One region of the Streptomyces sp. NPDC092369 genome, then DNA from elsewhere that is predicted to be linked to it. Evidence: riboswitches for the same ligand, from Rfam matches in the RefSeq annotation. Region 1 holds a riboswitch; each other region holds the start of a gene.
What was found. A riboswitch is a leader RNA that binds a small molecule or an ion and turns the genes downstream of it on or off. The one in region 1 is predicted to bind S-adenosylmethionine.
Positions count from the first base shown of each region.

Region 2: it holds a riboswitch for S-adenosylmethionine, as region 1 does, so the genes downstream of both, ACIQI8_RS11865 (aminotransferase class V-fold PLP-dependent enzyme) here and thrC (threonine synthase) in region 1, are expected to answer to the same signal.
Region 3: it holds a riboswitch for S-adenosylmethionine, as region 1 does, so the genes downstream of both, ACIQI8_RS04150 (amino acid ABC transporter permease) here and thrC (threonine synthase) in region 1, are expected to answer to the same signal.
Region 4: it holds a riboswitch for S-adenosylmethionine, as region 1 does, so the genes downstream of both, ACIQI8_RS36810 (putative leader peptide) here and thrC (threonine synthase) in region 1, are expected to answer to the same signal.

Region 1 covers NZ_JBIVQP010000006.1:486,552-491,978, forward strand. The annotation lists gene ACIQI8_RS34120 (MoaD/ThiS family protein) at 363-638, opposite strand; gene thrC (threonine synthase) at 635-1,924, opposite strand; SAM riboswitch class I at 1,942-2,096, opposite strand; gene ACIQI8_RS34130 (glucosyl-3-phosphoglycerate synthase) at 2,267-3,211, shown strand; gene ACIQI8_RS34135 (trehalose-6-phosphate synthase) at 3,329-4,819, shown strand; gene otsB (trehalose-phosphatase) at 4,807-5,427, opposite strand, start outside.
Region 2 covers NZ_JBIVQP010000002.1:484,410-489,836, forward strand. The annotation lists gene ACIQI8_RS11850 (hypothetical protein) at 1-215, opposite strand, end outside; gene ACIQI8_RS11855 (rhomboid family intramembrane serine protease) at 372-1,115, shown strand; gene ACIQI8_RS11860 (Lrp/AsnC ligand binding domain-containing protein) at 1,112-1,393, shown strand; gene ACIQI8_RS11865 (aminotransferase class V-fold PLP-dependent enzyme) at 1,485-2,849, opposite strand; SAM riboswitch class IV at 3,014-3,130, opposite strand; gene trpD (anthranilate phosphoribosyltransferase) at 3,207-4,271, opposite strand; gene ACIQI8_RS11875 (cytochrome bc complex cytochrome b subunit) at 4,418-5,427, opposite strand, start outside.
Region 3 covers NZ_JBIVQP010000001.1:936,744-942,170, reverse strand. The annotation lists gene ACIQI8_RS04165 (ABC transporter ATP-binding protein) at 1-361, shown strand, start outside; gene ACIQI8_RS04160 (putative leader peptide) at 494-604, shown strand; gene ACIQI8_RS04155 (glutathione S-transferase C-terminal domain-containing protein) at 759-1,622, shown strand; SAM riboswitch class IV at 1,710-1,819, shown strand; gene ACIQI8_RS04150 (amino acid ABC transporter permease) at 2,163-3,143, shown strand; gene ACIQI8_RS04145 (amino acid ABC transporter ATP-binding protein) at 3,140-3,937, shown strand; gene ACIQI8_RS04140 (ABC transporter substrate-binding protein) at 3,997-5,025, shown strand; gene ACIQI8_RS04135 (GNAT family N-acetyltransferase) at 5,105-5,427, shown strand, end outside.
Region 4 covers NZ_JBIVQP010000007.1:409,460-414,886, forward strand. The annotation lists gene ACIQI8_RS36805 (sulfite oxidase) at 1-1,191, opposite strand, end outside; SAM riboswitch class IV at 1,534-1,647, shown strand; gene ACIQI8_RS36810 (putative leader peptide) at 1,666-1,776, shown strand; gene ACIQI8_RS36815 (ABC transporter substrate-binding protein) at 1,973-3,610, shown strand; gene ACIQI8_RS36820 (ABC transporter permease) at 3,614-4,573, shown strand; gene ACIQI8_RS36825 (ABC transporter permease) at 4,570-5,427, shown strand, end outside.

The DNA.
Region 1 (5,427 bases):
CGGAACGCGTCGACCGCGGCCGAATGTATCCGTCCAACTGCCGTCTGCAACAGGTCAATCCGACGAGAATTCAGGGCACGACCGGTCGGGAATCTGCCGAGAATTCGTTAAAATTCAGGGCAAGTCGGGCTCCATAAAAGGCGCAAAACACACAAAAAACCTGCTTACTTTGGCTACTTCTTGTCGCCCGTGCAGCAGGTTTCCGGGGAGGCCGACCCGTGGATCGGCGGCGCGTTCCCCAACTGTACCTCGCTCAACCCCACTGAATTGCCCCCTCCGCTTCTCTCACGGAGGGGGCAATCGGATGAACTCTCGGTAATCGCTATTACCGACGGTAATTATCAGCCACGATCCGGCCGGGATCAGCCACCCGCGACGGCCGGGATGATCGAGACACCCGCACCGTCCGGGGTCACCGTCTCCAGCCCCTGCTCGAACCGCACGTCGTCGTCATTCACGTACACATTGACGAACCGCCGCAGCTTGCCCTGATCGTCCAGTACGCGCGCGGCGATACCGGTGTGGTTCTTCTCCAGATCGGCGATGACCTCGCCGAGGGTCGCGCCCTCGGCCGTCACCTCTGCCTCGCCACCCGTGTAGGGACGCAGGATGGTCGGGATACGGACGGAAACGCTCATGATGCGAGGCCTGCCTCTCGGAAGGAGTCGAGGTTCGGGCGGATGGTGGCGGTCAGACCGGTGCCGGCCACCGCGTCCAGGGTCTTCAGGCCGTCGCCGGTGTTCAGTACGACCGTGGTCCTGGTCGGGTCGAGCAGACCGTTCTCGATCAGCTTCTTCGCGACGCCGACCGTCACGCCACCGGCCGTCTCCGCGAAAATACCCTCGGTGCGGGCCAGCAGCTTGATCGCATCGACCACCTGCTCGTCGTTCACGTCCTCCACCGCACCGCCCGTGCGGCGCGCGATGTCGAGAACGTACGGTCCGTCCGCCGGGTTGCCGATGGCCAGCGACTTGGCGATGGTGTTCGGCTTCTGGGGGCGGACCACGTCGTGACCGGCCTTGTAGGCCACGGACACCGGCGAGCACCCCTCGGCCTGCGCGCCGAAGATCTTGTACGGCTTGTCCTCGACGAGGCCGAGCTTGATCAGCTCCTGCAGCCCCTTGTCGATCTTCGTGAGCTGCGAGCCGGAGGCGATCGGCACGACCAGCTGGTCGGGCAGCCGCCAGCCGAGCTGCTCGCAGATCTCGTAGGCCAGGGTCTTGGAACCCTCCGCGTAGTACGGCCGCAGGTTGACGTTGACGAAGCCCCAGCCCTCGCCGGCCGGGTCGCCGATCAGCTCGGAGCAGAAACGGTTCACGTCGTCGTAGTTGCCCTCGATGCCGACGAGCTCGCCGCCGTAGATCGCGGCCATGACGATCTTGCCCTGCTCCAGGTCGTGCGGGATGAACACGCACGAGCGGAAACCGGCGCGCGCGGCGGCGGCGCCGACCGCGCCGGCCAGGTTGCCGGTGGAGGAGCAGGAGAGGGTGGTGAAGTCGAAGGCGCGCGCCGCTTCGATGGCCTGCGCCACGACGCGGTCCTTGAAGGAGTGCGTCGGGTTGCCGGAGTCGTCCTTCACGAAGAGCTTGCCGGCGTCGACACCCAGCTCGCGCGCGAGGTTGTCGGCCTGGACGAGCTTGGTCCAGCCGGGGTTGATGTTCGGCTTGGTCGCCACGTCCGCGGGGACCGGCAGCAGCGGCGCGTAACGCCAGATGTTCGCGGGACCCGCTTCGATCCGCTTGCGGAGCTCCTCGGTTTCGTAGGCCGAGAAGTCGTACGCGATCTCGAGCGGGCCGAAACACTCCTCGCACGCGAAGACCGGTCCGAGCGGTACCCGGTGGCCGCACTCACGGCAGGAGAGCGCCGCGGCCGGGCCGAGGTCTACGGTGGAGTCGGTGGTGCTTGCAACAGTCTGCACAGCCATGGAGGCGAGGCCCTTTCTCCTCATCTTCCTCGCGACGCATCTCGTCGCGAGACGGATTTGGCACCTTCCCTAGCCGGGAGCCTCGCGGAACGATCAACACTGATCTACGAGACCGGCTGGAGGGTTGCCGGGGCTTCATCGGGCCGTATCCCTCTGCCCCTCTGGATGAGCGGTATGCGGTTGTATGAGCGATTGTGGGCGCCTCCGACCCCCGACATGCGATGGTCATCAGCGTTGTTCAAGACTGTAACCGAAGGCCAGGACAGTTGAGCTAGCCGTCCGAACCGCGAGATGGATCACAGAAGATCCAATCGCCGAGAGAACGCAGAGGAGCCGCGCACTGTGCTGAACGAAGTCGAGCGTTGGCTGAGCACCCGCTCCTGGTCCGTGACCGATCGCCCGCTCCACAAGATCCTGGCCGCGAAGCACCGCACGGGCCAGTCGGTCAGTGTCGTGCTGCCCGCGCTCAACGAGGAGGAGACCGTCGGCGACATCGTCGCCGTCATCCGTCACGACCTCATGCAGCAGGTCCCGCTCGTCGACGAGATCGTCGTCGTCGACTCGGGATCCACCGACCGCACGTCCGAGGTCGCCGCGGCGGCCGGGGCACGGGTCGTCCACCGCGACGACATACTGCCGCACATCCCGCCCGTGCCCGGCAAGGGCGAGGTGCTGTGGCGCTCGCTCCTGGTCACCACCGGGGACATCGTCTGCTTCATCGACGCCGACCTGAAGGAGTTCTCCTCGGACTTCGTCTCCGGCATCGTCGGCCCGCTGCTCACCGACCCCGGCGTCGACCTCGTCAAGGCGATGTACGACCGCCCGCTCGGCGGCGCCGCGGGCCAGGGCGGCCGGGTCACCGAGCTGATGGCCCGCCCGCTGCTGAACATGCACTGGCCCCAGCTGGCCGGCTTCGTGCAGCCGCTGGGCGGTGAGTACGCGGCCCGCCGCAGCCTGCTGGAACAGCTGCCGTTCCCGGTCGGGTACGGCGTCGAACTGGGCATGCTGGTCGACGCCCTGCACCTGGTGGGCCTCGACGCCCTGGCCCAGGTGGACGTCGGCGTGCGCAAGCACCGGCACCAGGACGGGCAGGCGCTGGGCCGGATGTCCGCCGCGATCTACCGCACCGCGCAGCTCCGGCTGGCCCGCGGGCACCTGATCCGCCCCTCGCTGACCCAGTTCGAGCGGGGCGCGGACGGTTTCGAGCCGCGTACGTACTCCGTGGACACGGAGGAGCGGCCGCCGATGGTGGAGATCGCGGAGTACGCGCAGCGCAAGGTCGCCTGACCCACGCCGCATATGGGCCGCAACCGCGCGTACTGCGAGAATCACGGCCCGTATACGGCACCCACGTGGGGGCGTCCGCACGTTTGAGCGTTTCCGGGCCGGGCTAGGTTGTGGCGTATGGCTTCCACGGCTTCCACGCAGGGCGCTGCCCAGGTATTGGTCGCGTCCAACCGCGGCCCGGTCTCCTACGACGTCCGGGAGGACGGCTCGCTCGCCGCCCGGCGCGGTGGCGGCGGGCTGGTCTCCGGACTGTCCGCGATCGGGCCGGACGCGGGCGCGCTGTGGGTGTGCTCGGCGCTGTCCGACGGCGACCGCGAGGCCGTGCGGCGCGGGGTCGGCGAGGACGGCGTGCGGATGCTGGACATCCCGGCCGACGTGCACGCGGACGCCTACAACGGCATCGCCAACTCGGTGCTGTGGTTCGTGCACCACATGCTGTACCAGACGCCGCTGGAGCCGGTCTTCGACGCGGAGTTCCGGCGTCAGTGGGCGTCGTACGAGACGTACAACCGCGCGTTCGCCGAGGCGCTGGCCGAAGAGGCGGCCGAGGGTGCGGCGGTGCTGGTGCAGGACTACCACCTGTGTCTGGTGCCCGGGATGCTGCGCGAACTCCGCCCCGATCTGCGCATCGGGCACTTCTCGCACACGCCGTGGGCGCCGGTGGACTACTTCCGGATGCTGCCCGACGACATCCGGGCGCGGCTGATGGAGGGGATGCTCGGGGCGGACCGGGTGGCGTTCCTGACCTGGCGCTGGGCGACGGCGTTCCAGAACTGTGCGGGCGAGGTCGACACCGATCGCTGGCTCTCCACGTGGCCCTCGGGCGCCCCGCGGGCCATCGAGCACGTGGGGAAGGACGGGACCTCCCACCAGGAGCGGATCACCCGCCGGACGCTCATCGGTGTCCACAGCCTCGGTGCGGACGCCGAGTTCCTGCACGCCCGCTCGCACGAGGCGGACGTCGAGGAGCGGATGGGGGCCCTGCGCGAGGAGATCGGCGCGGGCCGGAAGACGGTGGTCCGGGTGGACCGGACCGAGCTGTCGAAGAACATCGTGCGCGGGCTGCTGGCGTACCGGCAGCTGCTCGACGACCGCCCCGAGTGGCGGGAGCGGGTCGTGCACGTGGCCTTCGCCTACCCCTCGCGGCAGGACCTCGCCGTGTACCGGGACTACACCGCCGAGGTGCAGCGGGTCGCGGACGAGATCAACTCCCTCTACGGGACGCCGGGTTGGACCCCGGTGGTCCTCCATGTGAAGGACGACTTCGCCCGCTCCCTGGCCGCGTACCGCCTCGCGGACGTGGCCCTCGTCAACCCGATCCGGGACGGCATGAACCTCGTCGCCAAGGAGGTGCCGGTCGTCTCCGACGAGGGGTGCGCGCTGGTGCTGTCCCGAGAGGCGGGGGCGTTCCAGGAGCTGGGCAAGGACGCGATCGTCGTCAACCCGTACGACGTCATCGGGACGGCGCGTGCGCTGCACGAGGCGTTGTCGATGCCGGTGGAGGAACGGGCCGAGCGGACGAAGAGGCTGGCGGCGGCGGCGACCGCGCTGCCGCCGGCGCAGTGGTTCCTGGAGCAGTTGGAGGCGCTGCGGGATCAGGCGAGCTGAGCCGCCAGCGCCCGCAGCAGTCGTACGACCCCTTCTGGGCCGTCCACGACCAGGTCCGCGCGCTCTCGGAGTTCCGTCACCTCGTCGCTGCCGCTGCACACCAGGAGGCCGGGGACGCCGTCGGAGCGGAGTTTGTCGACGGCGGCGAAGGCGGGGAGGTCGCCCAGGTCGTCGCCGGCGAAGAGGACGGCCTCGGCGGAGAGTCGGCGGACGTGGTCGAGGAGGGCGACGCCCTTGTCCATGCCCGGGGGCCGCAACTCCAGGACCAGGCGGCCTGGTTCGACGACGAGGCCGTGGCGGGTGGCGAGGTCGGTGAGGGGCTCGCGCAGGGCCTCGAAGGCGGCCTGGGGGTCGGCGGCACGGCGGGTGTGGACGGCGACCGCGCGGCCCTTCTCCTCGATCCAGGTGCCCTGCCAGGCGCCGATGCCGTCGAGGAACCCGGGCAGCTCGGCGCGGACGGCGGCCACGCCGGGGTGCGCGGCGGGGGCGGTGACCTCGCCGGTGGCCGCGTCCCAGCGCTCGGCGCCGTAGTGGCCGAGGACGACCAGGTGCTCCAGGCCCGGCACGCCCGCGAAGCCGCCGTGCCGGACCGCGACGCCGGCCGGGCG
Region 2 (5,427 bases), on a different contig from region 1:
ACGAGTTCCACCTGATCCACGGCGTTGCACCAGCGGCAGCGCACCGACTCGATGGTCTCACTGACCACCTCGCGCTCCTCGACCTTCGGCTCGCCGGCGAGGTCGAGGTGCACGTACTCGACGACCTTCGACGAGCGCGTCACGTCGAAACGCGTGAGGTTGCCGCACAGAGTGCAGCGCCACCGCGTGGCTGCGGTGGGCAGGGGAACCGTCATCGTGACTGTCCGCTTTCCTTCTAGTGTCCGTGACGCCCGGCTTCCCCGGTGCGTGTGGCTCGTAACCCTACGGCCTGGCGCGTACCCGCCGCCCGCCCGTCCGCGGCGGCGAGGCGATCTGTGCGTGTGCGTCCGGTTACGCCATGCTCTGTGTCCATGATCAGCAACTGGAGCGCGTCGGTCGGCAGGACGGTCAGAACGGTCCGGATGCCGTCGGCACCGGTGACGTACGGACTGATCGCGTTGTGCTGTCTGGTCTTCGCGGTCGGCCCGGCCTCGGGACTGAATCCGGCCTACGGCTCCGGGGACGCGCTGCTCGCCGCGCAGCGGGCCTATTTCCACCGCTGGGGCGTGGTCCCGGCGGACCTCTTCGCGGACCCCGCCGGCTCCGCCCTCACCCCCGCCACGGCCCTCTTCATCCACGGCAGCTGGGTCCACCTGCTCGGCAACATGCTCTTCCTCTACGTCTTCGGCGTGCTGACCGAGGAGCGGATGGGCCGCGTGCAGTTCACGCTCTTCTACCTCGTCTGCGGCTATCTCGCCCTGCTGGGGTACGCGGCCGCCAACTCCTCCTCCGACCAGTCCCTGGTGGGAGCGTCGGGGGCGATCTCGGCGATCCTGGGCGCGTTTCTGTACCTGTTCCCCGGGGCGCGGGTGACGAGCCTGCTGCCGTTCCTGTTCTTTCTGCCGATGCGGTTTCCCGCGTGGGTGGTGCTGCCGTTCTGGGCGGCGCTGCAGTGGGTGGCGGCGGGGCGGGCGGAGCAGGGGCCCGGGGTGGCGTATCTGGCCCACCTGGTGGGCTTCTCGCTGGGCTTCGGCTACGCGTGGGCCCGTTTCCGCCGTAGGACTAGAGTAAGGGCCGCCCCAGCTCCGGCCCCCGAGGGAGAGAACCAGCCGTGATCACCGCGATCGTCCTCATCAAGACCAGCGTGGACCGGATCCCCGAGATCGCGGAGTCGATTGCCTCGCTGGAATCTGTGAGCGAGGTGTTCTCCGTGACGGGTACGTATGACTTGATCGCGATGGTTCGGGTCAAGGAGCACGAGGACCTCGCCGAGGTGATCCCTGGGCGTATCAGCAAGATCCCCGGGGTTGAGGGCACGGACACGCATGTGGCGTTTCGGACGTACTCCCAGCATGACCTTGAGGCGGCTTTTGCTATCGGGTTGGACTCGTGATCGGCGCCCAATCGTCTGCGGAGCGCGGTTCGTGTGCGACTGCCGGCCGGATGTGGCTGGTCGCGCAGATCCCCGCGCCCCTTAGGAGCCTCTAGCCCACCGTCGGGACGCAGCGGCCGTTCTCCGTCGTGTACTTCCACTTCGCGCCGTCAGTCACCAGTTCCTTGACGGCGTTGATGAAGCGCTCGACGTGCTCGTCGGGGGTGCCCGCGCCGAAGCTCACCCGGATCGCGTTGAGGGACTTCTCGCCCGGGGCCGCCTCGGGGGCGCCGCATTCACCCTGGGTCTGGGGGTCGGTGCCCAGGAGGGTGCGGAGCAGGGGGTGGGCGCAGAAGAGGCCGTCGCGGACGCCGATGCCGTACTCGGCCGAGAGGGCGGCGGCGAAGTGGGAGCTGTTCCAGCCGTCGACGACGAAGGAGATCACGCCCACGCGCGGGGCGTCGTCGCCGAAGAGGGACAGGACCTTCACCTGCGGGACCTCCGCCAGGCCCGCCCGCACCTTCTCGATCAGGTGCTGCTCGCGTGCGACCAGCGTGTCGAAGCCCGCCTCGGTCAGCGCCTTGCAGGCCGACGCGATGGAGTAGGCGCCGATGACGTTCGGGGAGCCCGCTTCGTGCCGCGCGGCGGTCTCGTGCCACTCCACGTCCACTCCCCCGTCCTCGCGCCGGGCGACCTTGCGGCTGGCGCCGCCGCCCGCGAGGTAGGGGTCGGCGGCCTGGAGCCAGTCGGCGCGGCCGGCCAGGACGCCGGAGCCGAAGGGGGCGTAGAGCTTGTGGCCGGAGAAGGCGATCCAGTCGACGTCGAGGTCCTGGACGGAGACCGGGTGGTGCGGGGCGAGTTGGGCGGCGTCCAGGACGATCCGCGCGCCGTGGGCGTGCGCGGCGGCGGCCAGTTCGCGGACCGGCCACAGCTCGCCGGTGACGTTCGAGGCGCCCGTGACGCAGACCAGGGCCGGACCGTAGGGGTCCCGGTCGGCGAGGGCCTTTTCGAGGGTCTCGACGGCCTGGGCCGGGGTGCGCGGGGCGTTGAGGTAGGTGACGCGGGCGTCCTGCCAGGGCAGCAGCGAGGCGTGGTGCTCGGTCTCGAAGACGAAGACCTGGCAGTCGGCGGGCAGGGCCGCGGCGAGGAGGTTGAGGGAGTCCGTGGTGGAGCGGGTGAAGATCAGCTGGTCGTCGGGGCGGCAGTCGAGGAACTCCTCGACCGTCTTCCGCGCGTTCTCGAAGAGGTCGGTGGAGAGTTGCGAGAGGTAGCCCGCCCCGCGGTGGACGCTGCCGTAGTACGGGGCGTAGGCCGCCACGTCGTCCCAGACGCGCTGGAGGGCGGGGGCGCTGGCCGCGTAGTCGAGTGCCGCGTAGGTGACCTCGCCGCCCGTGACGAGCGGGACGGTGACGTCCCGGCCCAGAACGGGCAGCTGGGCACAAATGGTCTGGGCGGCGGCAGTGGTGGAGACAGACATGGCGAACTCCCGTGAGAGGCAAGGCGGTTCCGCCGTGCGAGCAGGCTGGGCTCAAGCACGGAGGGGTGAAAGGGGGTGTGCGGAGGCGGGGCTCGACGCCCTATCGCATTCGCTTGCTCACGGAGAACTCCCTCGATGACCAGGACCCCTGGTGTCTTTCGAGGGGCCCGCGCTTGCCGCAGACCTCGCTGCCTACGGCCTGGTCTTCACCCGGGGCACCCCGCCACGGACGGAGGGTTGCCGGACAGTCGGCCGGGGCCTCATGACTGTCACTCATGACCTGGTCCGAAAACTTACGCGATGTGATCGTCGTCCCGCAACCCGTGTCCGGATCGCGGGACGACCACCGCCGTACCGCTACGCGTTGCTGGCTGCCGCCCAGCGTTCCAGAGTCCGCTTGGCGGCGCCCGAGTCGATCGACTCCGCCGCCTTCTCCATCCCGGCCCTGAGCCGGTCCGCCAGCGGCCCGTCCTGCGCCTCCAGGGCCACCAGGGCGGCTGCCGAGTTCAGGAGTACGGCGTCCCGCACCGGGCCCGTCTCGCCGTCCAGGAGCCGGCGGGCGACGGCCGCGTTGTACTCGGGGTCGGCGCCGCGCAGCGCCTCCACCGGGACCAGCGGGAGGCCCACGTCACGGGGGTCGAAGGTCTCCTCGGTGACCTTGCCGTCGCGGACGATCCACACCCGGGAGGTGGCCGTGGTCGTCAGCTCGTCGAGGCCGTCGTCACCCCGGAACACCAGGGAGGAGTTGCCGCGCTCGGCGAAGACGCCCGCGATGATGGGCGCCATCCGCGGGTCGGCGACCCCGACCGCCTGGGCGCGCACCTTGGCGGGGTTGGTGAGCGGGCCGAGCGCGTTGAACACCGTGCGAATGCCCAACTGGCCGCGCGCGGCGCCCGCGTGACGCAGGGCCGGGTGGAACTTGATCGCGAAACAGAAGGTGATCCCGGCCTCCTCGGCGACCTCGGCCACCCGCTTCGGGGTCAGCTCCAGGTTGACGCCGAGACGCTCCAGGACGTCGGAGGCGCCGGACGCGGAGGACGCGGCGCGGTTGCCGTGCTTGACGACCTTCGCGCCCGTGCCGGCGATCACGATCGAGGACATCGTGGAGATGTTCACCGTCTTCGCGCCGTCGCCGCCGGTCCCGACGATGTCCACCGTCTTCCCGGACACCTCGATCACGTTGGCGTGCGCGTACATCGCGCGCACCAGACCGGTGATCTCCTCGACGGTCTCGCCCTTGGCCCGCAGCGCCACCACGAACCCGGCGATCTGCGCGTCCGTCGCCTCGCCCCGCATGATCTGGTCCATCGCCCAGAAGGTGGCGTCGGCGTCCTGGTCCCTGCCGTACAGCAGGGAGTTCAGTACCTCGGGCCAGGAACGGGCCGCCGCGGTGTCGCCTCCAGCGGGGGTCACAGCGCTCATACGGCCGCTCCTGGGTGTCGTAGAAATGTGCGTCGGGACGTGCGTCGAAAGACGTGCACCACCCTATCCAGCGCGCGGCACGGCGAAGGGCCCCGTCCGGTGTTCGGACGGGGCCCTTCGACTGTGGCGTGGCGACGCCTCAGCGATCAGTGGTGGCCGTGGCCGCTCGTGATCTCCTTGTACTCCTCGACGGTGGGCTTGGGGATCTGGGACTCCTCGCCGTAGTACGCCTCGCTCAGCTTGGCGCGCAGCTTCTCGGTGCCCTTGACCTTGCGCTCGACGCCGTTCTCGTCGACCGTGGCGCCGATCGCGGCCGGCACGTACTGCTCGTGCGCGGTGAGCGTGTGCAGCGCGTCCTGGCTGAGCGGCTCGTGCACCTCGATGAACTCACCGTGCGGCAGGCGCTTGATGATGCCCGACTCGCGGCCGTGCAGCACCTTGTCGCGGTCCCGGCGCTGCAGGCCCAGGCAGATCCGCTTGGTGGCGACGAACACGAGGACCGGCACCACGAAGAAGCCGACGCGCACGAACCAGGTGATCGCGTTGATCGACAGGTGGAAGTGCGTGGCCCAGAGGTCGTTGCCACCACCGACGAGCAGGACGAAGTACCAGGAGATCCACGCGGCGCCGAACGCGGTACGCGTCGGGACGTTGCGCGGCCGGTCCAGGATGTGGTGCTCGCGCTTGTCGCCGGTGACCCAGGACTCGATGAACGGGTAGACCGCGATCGAGACCAGGACCAGCGGGAAGATCACCAGTGGGATGAACACGCCCAGGACGAGCGTGTGACCCCAGGCGTTGATCTCCCAGCCCGGCATGACACGGATCAGGCCCTCGGAGAAGCCCATGTACCAGTCGGGCTGGGCACCCGTGGAGACCATGTCCGGCCGGTAGGGGCCCATGGCCCAGATCGGGTTGATCGAGGCGATCGCCGCGACGGCCGCGATGACACCGAAGACCAGGAAGAAGAAGCCTCCGGCCTTGGCCATGTAGACCGGCAGGAGCGGCATGCCGACGACGTTGTTGTTCGTCTTTCCGGGGCCCGCGAACTGCGTGTGCTTGTGGTAGAAGACCAGGATCAGGTGGCCGACCACGAGCCCGAGCATGATGCCCGGCAGCAGCAGGATGTGGATCGAGTAGAACCGTGCGACGAAGT
Region 3 (5,427 bases), on a different contig from region 1:
GCTCTCCGGCGGCCAGCGCCAGCGGGTCGCGCTGGCCCGGGCGATCCTGCGCGACGCGCCGATCCTGCTCCTCGACGAGGCGACCAGCGCCCTCGACTCGGAGAGCGAAGTGCTCGTCCAGGAAGCGCTGTGGCGGCTCATGGAGGGGCGCACGGCGCTCGTGGTCGCCCACCGGCTGAGCACGGTCGCCGGCATGGACCGCCTCGTGGTCCTGGACCGCGGACGGATCGTCGAGCAGGGCACGCACCAGGAACTGCTGGCCTCCGAAGGCGCCTACGCCAAGCTGTGGCGCCACCAGTCCGGCGGCTTCCTCACCGACAGCCCGACGGACGACGACGCCGCCCGGGCCGACGTGAACTGAACGGGACACCGCAGCCCGGCGGGGCACCGGAACCGAACGGGACACCGACCGGTCGGTGGACGCCCTCTTGACGCCGCAGCCAGGGGGATCGACACTCCAGAAGGGAATCCTAGTGAACAGGTAGGGAATGACATGAGGCGCCTTGGACCGGTCACCGTACGCGTGAGCCGCTCGCCTCTCCTCACCTCCCGCCGCCACATCGATCTGCTGCGCGTCTGCAGCGCGATCAGCCGCCTCGGCTGAGCCGCGCCCCTCCCGTGCCCGCGACGCCCACGCGTCGTCCCGCGACCGGACGCCACCGGCGTCGTCCGACCGCCGCGCACGGCTGAGCCCGGCCCCTTCCCGTCCGACGTCGCTACCGCCGCGCGCACGTCCGCGCCCGCTCCCGGGGAGAGTCATGTCCGTCACACCGCTGGCCGCCCACACCACCGCTCCGTCCACGCCCGCCTTCCGGGGCCGCATCGGCGGCGATCCGCGCAGCGGCCACTACGCCGTTCCGCGCCGCTACCGCCTCCATCTGTCCACCGCGTGTCCCGACGGCCTGCGCATCGCCGTCACCCACAGCCTGCTCGGCCTGGACACCGTCTGTCCGGCCACCTACCTGCCCGCCGTCCCCGACTCCGCGGAGGACGGCCACTCCGTGCTGCGCCCGCTGTACGAGGCGAGCGCCCACCGGTACTCAGGACCGGCCGTCGGACCGGTGCTCAGCGACGACTGGTCCGGGCGGATCGTCAGCACCCACGCCCCGGACATCACCCGCGACCTCGCCCGCCGCTTCGGCGCCGACCGGCTCTCGCTCTACCCGTGCGGCGCCGAGTCGGAGATCGAGGCCGTCGAGCGGATGTGCGCACAGGACATCGAGGGGGCCGCCCAGCGCGCCGGACAGTCCGACGGCGAGCAGACGGAGCGGGACGCGGCCCTGGAGACGCTGCTGGAGTCGCTGGGCGCGCTGGAGCGCTGGCTCGTCGGCCGCGAATACATGATTCGGGATCAGATCACCGCCGCCGACGTCGAGTTGTGGGTCACGCTGGTCCAGCTCGACACCGTGCACCGCGACCACCTCGACGCCTCCGCGGTCCAGCGCATCGCCGACCACCCCACTCTGTGGGCGTACGCCCGCCGCCTGGCCGCCCACCCCGCCTTCGGCACCCACCTCGACCTGGACGGGATCGCCCGCCGCCATCACGCCCGTTGCCGGGGACTGGAGGCGGCCGGCGCGGCCGTGCAGATCCTCGACTGGGCGGCCCACGCGGCCCGATAGCCGTCGCACAGCGGCTCCACAGCCGTTCCAGTCGGTGGACCGGCGTTGACATTCGTTCGGGCAAGTGTCTTGAATATCGCCCAGAACGGTCATGAGTGTCAGCGACAAGCCCTGGCTTGCTGACCGGCAACCCTCGCACCGCGGTGGGGTGCCCCAGGTGACGACCGGACCGGATGACGTTTCGGTAAGCGCGCGGCCCCTTTCGGGGGGCCACCCAACAGTGACAGGTGACGCCATGTACGCAGCTCCCAGGACGGCCGCATGCCGCCCGCAGGGCTGCGTACCGTCGTACGCGAACCTGTTCGTCGCCGACCGCGCCGTCGATCTGCTCCGGGTCAGCAGCGCACTGTGTACCGCACCGGGCCGCGCCCGCTGTCGGGGCTGACGACCACCGCTCAGCCCGCGCACCTCTGACGCACACCCGCCTCCGCCGGTGTGCAGTTCCCCTCCCCGCCCCCAGTCCCGCGCAGCCGCGCGCGCCGCCCGTCGTCGCGCGTCCACCGCCGGGGTCCGGGGTGTCCGAACCTGCCGGAGCCCACTATGAGTGAACCCCCTGGCGCAGCCGTGTCCCTCGCCGAGGCACCGCCTGCCGACGAACCGTCAAAACCCCTCACGGCACAGCGAGTTCAGCCGCTGCGCCGACCGGGACGCTGGATCGCCACCGCGGTCGTGCTGGTCCTCGCGATCCAGTTCGTGCACGGCCTGGCGACCAACCCGTTCTACCAGTGGGACCGCTTCGGATACTGGTTCCTGCGGCCGACCATCCTCGACGGCCTGCTCATCACCCTCGAAGTGGCCGCCTACAGCGCGGTGCTCGGCCTCCTCGGCGGCATCCTGCTCGCCCTGGCCAGGCTCTCCAAGTCCCCGGTGCTGCGCGCGGTGAGCTGGACCTACGTCTGGGCCCTGCGCTCGATCCCGCTGATCGTGGTGCTGCTCTTCCTCTACAACTTCAGCGCCCTGTACAAGACGTTGAGTGTCGGCGTCCCCTTCGGGCCCGCCTTCTTCTCCTTCGACGAGTCGAAGCTGGCCACCGACATGGTCGTCGCCGTCATCGGCCTCAGCCTCAACGAGGCGGCCTACGCGGCCGAAGTGGTCCGCGGCGGCATCCTCTCCGTCGACCAGGGCCAGCACGAGGCGGCCTCCGCCCTCGGCCTGCCCAAGAGCTACCAGTTCCGCAGGATCGTCTTCCCGCAGGCGCTGCGCTCCATCACCCCGAACTACGTCAACCAGCTGATCGGCCTGATCAAGAGCACCTCGCTGGTCTTCTACGTCTCCCTGCTGGACCTGTTCGGCTCCGCGCAGACGATGGGCTCCACCTATCCCGGCGACATCGTGCCGCTGCTCCTGGTCGTCACCGTCTGGTACCTGATCCTGACCAGCGTGGTGTCCGTCATCCAGTTCTACGTCGAGCGGTACTACGCCCGGGGCGCCACGCGCTCCCTGCCGCCGACCCCGATCCAGAAGCTCCGCACCGGCCTCACCGATCTGCGGGCCCGCATCCGCCGGGAGGCCGCCGTATGAGCGCGAACACACTTCAGTCACCGGTGGATGTCGTCCCGGCCGCCGTCGAGGTGCACGACGTGCACAAGTGGTACGGCGCCCACCGGGTGCTGGACGGCGTCGACCTGACCGTACGGCCCGGCGAGGTCACCGTCGTCCTCGGCCCGTCCGGCTCCGGGAAGTCCACGCTGCTGCGGGTCATCAACCACCTGGAGAAGCCGGAGATCGGCTACGTCAGCGTCAACGGCGAACTGATCGGTGTGAAGCGCCAGGGGGAGAGGCTGAAGGAGCTGAGCGAGCGGGCCATCCTCGCCCAGCGCAGCCGGATCGGCTTCGTCTTCCAGAACTTCAACCTGTTCCCGCACCTGACCGTCCTCGACAACGTGGCCGCGGCCCCGGTCGCCACCGGCCGGCTCGGCAAGCCCGAAGCCCTGGAACTGGCCCGCGAGTTGCTCGGCCGGGTGGGGCTCGGCGAGAAGGCCGGCGCCTATCCGCGACAGCTGTCCGGGGGCCAGCAGCAGCGCGTCGCCATCGCACGCGCCCTCGCCCTGCGGCCCGGCGTCATCCTCTTCGACGAGCCGACCTCCGCCCTCGACCCCGAACTCGTGGGTGAAGTCCTCGCCGTCATCAAGGACTTGGCGACCAGCGGCACCACCCTCGTCATCGTCACCCACGAGATCGGCTTCGCCCGCGAGGTCGCCGACCGGGTCGTCTTCATCGACGGCGGAAAGATCGTCGAGCAGGGCCCGCCCCACGAGGTCCTCGACAAGCCGCAGCACGAACGGACCCGCGACTTCCTCAGCAAGGTCCTCTGAACCCCCCTCTTCACCTACCGCCACTTTCCAAGTCCCGAACACCGAACCTAGGAACAGCCATGTCTCCCCTCAGCCTTCGCAGCAGACTCACTCGCGGACTCACCGCCGGCACCGTCGTCGCCGCCCTCGCCGGCGGGCTCGCCGCCTGCGGGGGAGACAGCGACGCGGCCACCACGACCGACAACGCCGCCGCCGGTTCGGTGACCGTGGGTGCCCTGTCCCTCGGCGCCGCCAAGGAGACCACGCTGAAGGTCTCCGAAGTGAAGTCGATCAGCGCCGAGTTGCCCAAGGACATAGCCAAGAGCGGCAAGCTGGAGATCGGCGTCGGCTTCCTGCCCGCCGGCTCACCGCCGCTCGGCTACGTCGGCTCGGACCAGAAGACCCTCACCGGTTCGGAGACCGACATCGGCCGCCTGGTCGCCGCCGTCCTCGGCCTCAAGCCCGAGCTGAAGAACTCCACTTGGGAGAACCTCTTCATCGGCCTGGACAGCGGCAAGGTCCAGGTCGCCTTCTCCAACGTGACCGACACCGAGGAGCGCAAGGCGAAGTACGAGTTCGCCTCCTACCGCGAGGACAACCTCGGCTTCGCGGTGAAGGCCGACAACACCTGGAACTTCGACGGCAATTACGAGAACCTCGCCGGCAAGACCGTCGCCGTGGGCGCCGGCACCAACCAGGAGCGGATCCTCCTGGAGTGGAAGAAGAAGCTGGCCGCCGAGGGCAAGAAGGCGCTCACCGTCAAGTACTTCCAGGACAACAACAGCACCTACCTCGCGCTGACCTCCGGAAAGATCGACGCCTACCTCGCCCCGAACCCCTCGGTCGCCTACCAGGTCTCCTCGACCAAGGGCACGGCCAAGGCGGTCCGCAACGCGGGTACCTACTCCGGCGCCGGATCCTCCCTCCAGGGCCTGATCGCGGCCACCGCGAAGAAGGACAGCGGCCTCGCCAAGCCCCTCGCGGACGCGATCAACTACCTGATCAAGAACGGCCAGTACGCCAAGTGGCTGGCCGCCTGGAACCTCTCCAACGAGGCCGTCGCCAAGTCCGAGATCAACCCGCCCGGACTGCCCCTCAGCGACTCCTGACCCACCCTCTCGGCCAGGGGACCCCGCCGCGTCGTGACGGGGTCCCCACCCGCGCGACCCGTACTGGAGCCGTCACCCGATGTCTTCGACCGTCAGTCTCGAAACCACCACCTCCCACGTCCTCGACAACCCGGCCTGGGCCGCGCTCACCGGCCCGCACGCCCACTTCGCCGAGCGCGTCGGCCGCGCGGCCCGCTACCCCGTCGACGTGGCCGGCTTCCACGCGATCACCGACAACGACGACCCGCGCGCCTGGGCCGACCTCGCCACCCTCGTCGGCCCCGGCGGCACCGCCGCGGTGCGCGGAGTGGGCGAGACCCCGGACGGCTGGGAGATCGTCCGTTCAGGGCAGGGCGTCCAGCTCGTCGACACCGCGCTGTGGGCCGAACCCGACCCTCAGGC
Region 4 (5,427 bases), on a different contig from region 1:
GGCCGTGTCCGTGGCGCGGGCCAGCAGGTGGGTGGCACCGGGTGCCTCGGGCCGCCAGTTCAGGGACCAGCGGGTCCACGTGCCGGTACGGGGACGGTCGTTCAGGTGGGCGCGCCGCCAGCTCGCCCCGCCGTCGGTGCTGATGTCGACGCGGTCCACAGCACCCGCGCCCGACCACGAGCGCCCGTGCAGCACGTGCCGGCGGCCCGCCGCGAACGTGGCCCCGCTCGCCAACTCGAAGGCGCTCTTGATGGCCTGCCGGGTGAGCGGGGCACTGCCGCCCTCCGGGTAGGAGGGACCGAACAGTCGGTAGAACGTAATGTTCCAGGGCGAGAGGAGCGGCTGCGCGGACACCTCGATGTCGCCGACCCACTTGATCGACGCGATCCCCACCCAGGACGGCACCAGCACCCGCACCGGGTACCCGTGGTCGTACGGCAGTGGCTCGCCGTTCATCTCGTACGCGAGCAGCACGTCGTCCAGCGCCTTGGCCAGCGGCAGCGGACGGCGTACGCGGCCCAGGCTCTCGCCACCGCTGACGTACTCGGCGTCCAGGCCGCGCGGTTGCACGTCCACGGCGTTGCGGGACAGTCCGGCCCTGCGCAGTACGTCGGCCAGGCGCACCCCGCGCCAGCGCGCGACGCCGATCGCTCCCAGGGTCCACGCGGTGCCGGTGACCGTGTCGCCCTGCTGGGTCGTGTAGTAGGAGCGGCCGTTGCCGGCGCACTCGACGAACGCGGTACGGGTGACGGACGGCAGGGCGCGCAGATCGTCGTAGCCGAACTCCACCGGGCGGTCCTCGCCGGGAGCTCCCCGCAGTCCGCTCCCCCACAGCCGCAGCCGCCAGTCGTCGGCCTCAAGGACGGGGGTGGCGGTGTGGTTGCGCACGAAGAACAGGTCGTTGGGGGTGTGATGGCCGATTCCGCGCAACGCCTCCCAGCGGGTCTCGGCGTTGGTGCCGCGCTCGATGAACCACTCGGGCGGCAGGGGTTTGACGATGCCGGGAACGGCGGCGCGGGCGGGCCTGGTACCGCCGAGTGCGGTCCCGGCGGCGGTGGCGGCGAGCAGCGTGAGCAGTCGTCGGCGGCTGACCCCGTCGGCCCTGGCCTCACCGGCCAGCCACTGGTTCAACCTGCGGCGGTCGTAGTCGGTTTCGTGGCGGTGACCGGGCGGGGGAACGGGTGTCGGCATGGCGGTTCCTCGTCATGTCTGAGCGAAGAGTGCGGGCGGCACGGAGGATCGCGAGACGTGCCGGTGGATGCACAACCGGCTTGTCCTGCGCGGCTGTTGGCAGAGGTGCGAGAAGGTGCTCGATCAGCCGGTCGGTCGACACAGCGCGGCGGCCACGCGGACGAGGTCCACGGCGCGGCGACGGGTCAGCGACTGCGACAACGGCATGGCGGGATGCAAACACGCGGAGCGGAAGGTGTCAACGAGGCGTTGGCATCCGCCCGCACGGCAGCGCGGGGAGGGTGGTTGACGGGTGAAGCGCTCCATTGACGTATGACGACGTCGATCCGTATGATCACGAACGGCATCGAGTGTCAGCGTCAAGCCCTGGCTTGCTGACCGGCAACCCTCCGACGCGGTGGGGTGCTCCAGGTGAAAGCCCGGCAGGATCACCGACGATCTCTGCAAGCGCGGGACCCCTTGGCCGGGGCGGAGATGTGGAGGACGGTCGTGCGACACAGCAGTGACCTGAACGCCTTCTCCTGGCTCTCCCGTCGACGTCACATCGACCTTCAGCGCTTCGCCGGCTGTCTCTGTCGCAGCTGACCGTTTGTCCGCGTCGCAGCCGACCGCCCCGACCACGTCCGTCCGACGTCCGTCGCGGCCCGTAGGCATTCCCGCCTGACTTCCTGAACTGCACTGCCCCGTCATCGGCGTTGCGCCGACCGGTGCGGCCTGCCCGCGCGCGGTCGCGATCCCCCGGGGGGGCACACGCGTAGTGACACGAGTAGGAGCACCCTCCGTGACAGCACATCCGGATTTCCGACCCACCCGGTGGGCGGCACTGGCCGCCCTCCTGACCACCAGCGTCCTTCTGACCGCCTGCGGCTCCGGCGGCGACGGCTCGGACAGCGGCAGCGGCAGCGGCAGCGGCAGCGGCCCGGCGAAGTCCGGTGGCTCCTTGACCTTCGCGGTGGGCTCCGACGCCGGCTGCGTGGACCCGCAGCAGGTGGCCAGCAACGACACCATCTACTCGGTGCGGCAGATCGTGGACTCCCTCACCGACCAGGACCCGCAGACCGGCAAGATCGTGCCGTGGCTGGCGAAGAGCTGGGACATCAGCTCCGACGCGACGACGTTCACCTTCCATCTCCGATCGGGTGTCACCTTCAGTGACGGGTCCAGGCTGACCGCGCAGGTGGTCAAGGACAACTTCGACGCGGTCCCGAAGCTGGGTGCCCTCGGCACTCTCGCCGAGGGCTATCTGAGTGGCGTCAAGAGCACCACCGTGGTCGACCCGCTCACCGTCAAGGTGACCTTCCAGCAGCCCAACGCCCAGTTCCTGCAGGCCACTTCGACGCACTCGCTGGGCATCGAGTCCTCTGCGAGCGCGAAGAGGACCCCGCAGCAGAAGTGCAGCGAGGGAGTGGTCGGCTCCGGGCCCTTCGTCCTGAAGCAGTACGTCCAGAACCAGTCGATCACCCTGGCCAAGCGCACGGGTTACACCTGGGGTTCCTCGCTGTGGAGCAAGAAGGGCGAGGCCTATCTCGACAAGCTGGTGTTCAAGGTGGTGCCCGAGGCGGGCGTGCGGGCCGGCAGCCTCCAGTCCGGTCAGGTGGACGCGATCAGCAGCGTCGGCAAGGCCAACGAGGCGGCGCTGAAGGGCGGCCCGGTGACCCTGGCGCGACGGGCCAATCCCGGTGCGGTGTTCAACCTGGCGCTCAACAACTCCCGGCCGGCCCTCAAGGACGTCAAGGTGCGGCAGGCGATCCAGTACGCCGTCAACCGGCAGGAGATCGCCGACGCCGTCTTCCCCACCGGCACCCATCCGGCCACCAGCATCCTGGCGCGCACCACACCGGACTACGAGGACCTGGGCAGCGACCTCGGGTTCGACGCGGCCAAGGCCAAGTCACTGCTGGACTCGGCCGGTTGGAAGACGGGTGGCGACGGCATCCGCACGAAGGGCGGCGCCAAGCTGAGCCTGACCGTCAAGTGGTTCGCCAACGCGGCCACCAACCAGCCGGCGCTGGAACTGATCCAGCAGCAGCTCAAGGCCGTCGGCATCGACGTGGTGCTCAAGGAGTTGCAGATCTCCCAGATCGCGACCGTGCAGCAGAGCGGTGACTTCGACGGCCTGTGGGGGAACCTCACCCGGGCCGACCCCGACATCCTGCGCACGCTGTACTCCACCGGGTTGGCCAACACCTACCGCCTCCCGAAGAGCTCGCTGGACACGGCGCTGACCCGGCAGGCGGCCACGACCGACGCGGCCAAGCGGAAGGAACTGGCCGGAACGGCACAGCAGTTGATCGTGACGAACGCGTACGTCGTACCCGTGGTGGAGCTGCAGACCCAGCTGGGCGTGTCGACGAAGGTGCACAACCTGGACTTCGACGCCTCCAGCCGGATCCAGCTGCACGACACCTGGATCGGTTAGATCGTGCGCGGCTATGTGATCAAGCGCGTCGCGCAGGCGATCGGTGTGCTGTGGGCGGCGTACACGGTGTCGTTCCTGGTGCTGGACTTCCTGCCCGGTGACCCGGTCTCGGCGATGGCCGGGGCCGGGGCGGACTCCGGGCAGGTCGATCCGGCCCAACTCGCCGCGCTGCGCCACCAGTACGGCTTCGACAAGCCGGTCCTGGCGCAGTACGCCGACTACCTCGGCAAGGCGGTCCGCGGTGACTTCGGCGACGCGGTCTCCACCGGCCGGCCGGTGACCTCGACGCTCGCGGACGCGCTGCCCCAGACACTGCAGTTGACCGGTGCCGCGCTGCTGCTCGCGGTGGTCCTCGGCGGCGGTCTGGCCATACTGGCCACCTACACCTCGCAGCGCTGGCTGCGCCAACTGCTGCTGTCCTTGCCGCCGTTGGGAGTGTCCGTACCGACGTTCTGGACCGGCCTGCTGCTCGTCGAGACCTTCTCCTTCCGGTTGCACTGGTTTCCGGCCTTCGGCAACGACGGACTGCGCGGGCTGGTCCTGCCGGCCGTGACGCTGGCGATCCCGACCGGTGCGCAGGTGGCTCAGGTGCTGGCCAAGAGCCTGCTCACCGCGCTGGACCAGGCCTATGTGGAGACCGCGCGCGCCAAGGGCGCCGGCCGGTGGCGGGTCCATCTGCGGCACGCCCTGCGCAACGCGTCGCTGCCGGCGCTGACCGTCGTAGGACTGCTGGTCGGGCAGTTGATCGCGGGTTCGGTGGTCGTCGAGACGGTGTTCTCGCGGGACGGCCTCGGCCGGGTGACGGCCGCCGCGGTCACGGCCCAGGACATCCCACTGGTCCAGGGGGTGGTGGTGTTCGGGGCACTGATCTTCGTGGTGACGAACCTGGTCGTCGACCTCGTGTATCCGCTGCTGGACCCGCGGATCGTGGTGGCCTCGGGCCGGAAGGCGGGATTCGCATGAGCCAGGGTCTGATCGACGACGCCGCCGGCGCCAGGCTCGGCCTCCCGGCCCGGCCGGTGGAACCGGAAACCGGCCCCGCACCGGGGCGTGGCGTGGGCCTGCGACGGATCGGCCGGTTCCTGGTGCGCCGACCGGGACTGCTGCTGTCGGTCCTGATCGTCGTCCTGGTGGTGCTCGCCTCGTTCTGGCCGGACCTGTTCACCTCGAAGGATCCGCTGAAGGGCGTGCCGTCGGAGAACTTCCGCGGTCCCGACGGCGCGCACTGGTTCGGCACCGACGAACTGGGCCGCGATGTGTTCTCCAGGGTGGTCCACGGCGCCCAACTGTCGCTCAAGGCAACCCTCATCGCGGTCGCGGTCGCCTTCGTGGTCGGCAGTCTGATCGGACTGGTCGCCGGGTTCGTCGGACGCTGGGTCGACGACGTGCTGATGCGCTTCGTCGACGTCCTGCTGTCGATCCCCGCGCTGTTCCTGTCCCTGGCCCTGGTCACCGCGCTGGGCTACGGCACGGTGAAAGTGGCGGTCGCGGTCGGCATCGCCAGCGTCGCGAGCTTCGCGCGGGTGACGCGGGCGGAAGTGCTGCGGGTACGGCAGGCGGTCTTCGTCGAGGCCTCCCGCTCGTGCGGAGCCCGCTGGTACTCGGTGCTCGGCCGGCACGTACTGCCCAACGCGGTGGGCCCGGTGATCGTCCTTGCCACCCTCGACTTCGGCTCCTCGATCCTCGCCGTGTCGGCCCTGAGCTTCCTCGGCTACGGCGCCCCGCCCCCGGCACCCGAGTGGGGCACGCTGATCTCCGACGGCCGCAACTACCTCGCCAACGCCTGGTGGTTGACGGCACTGCCCGGACTGGCGATC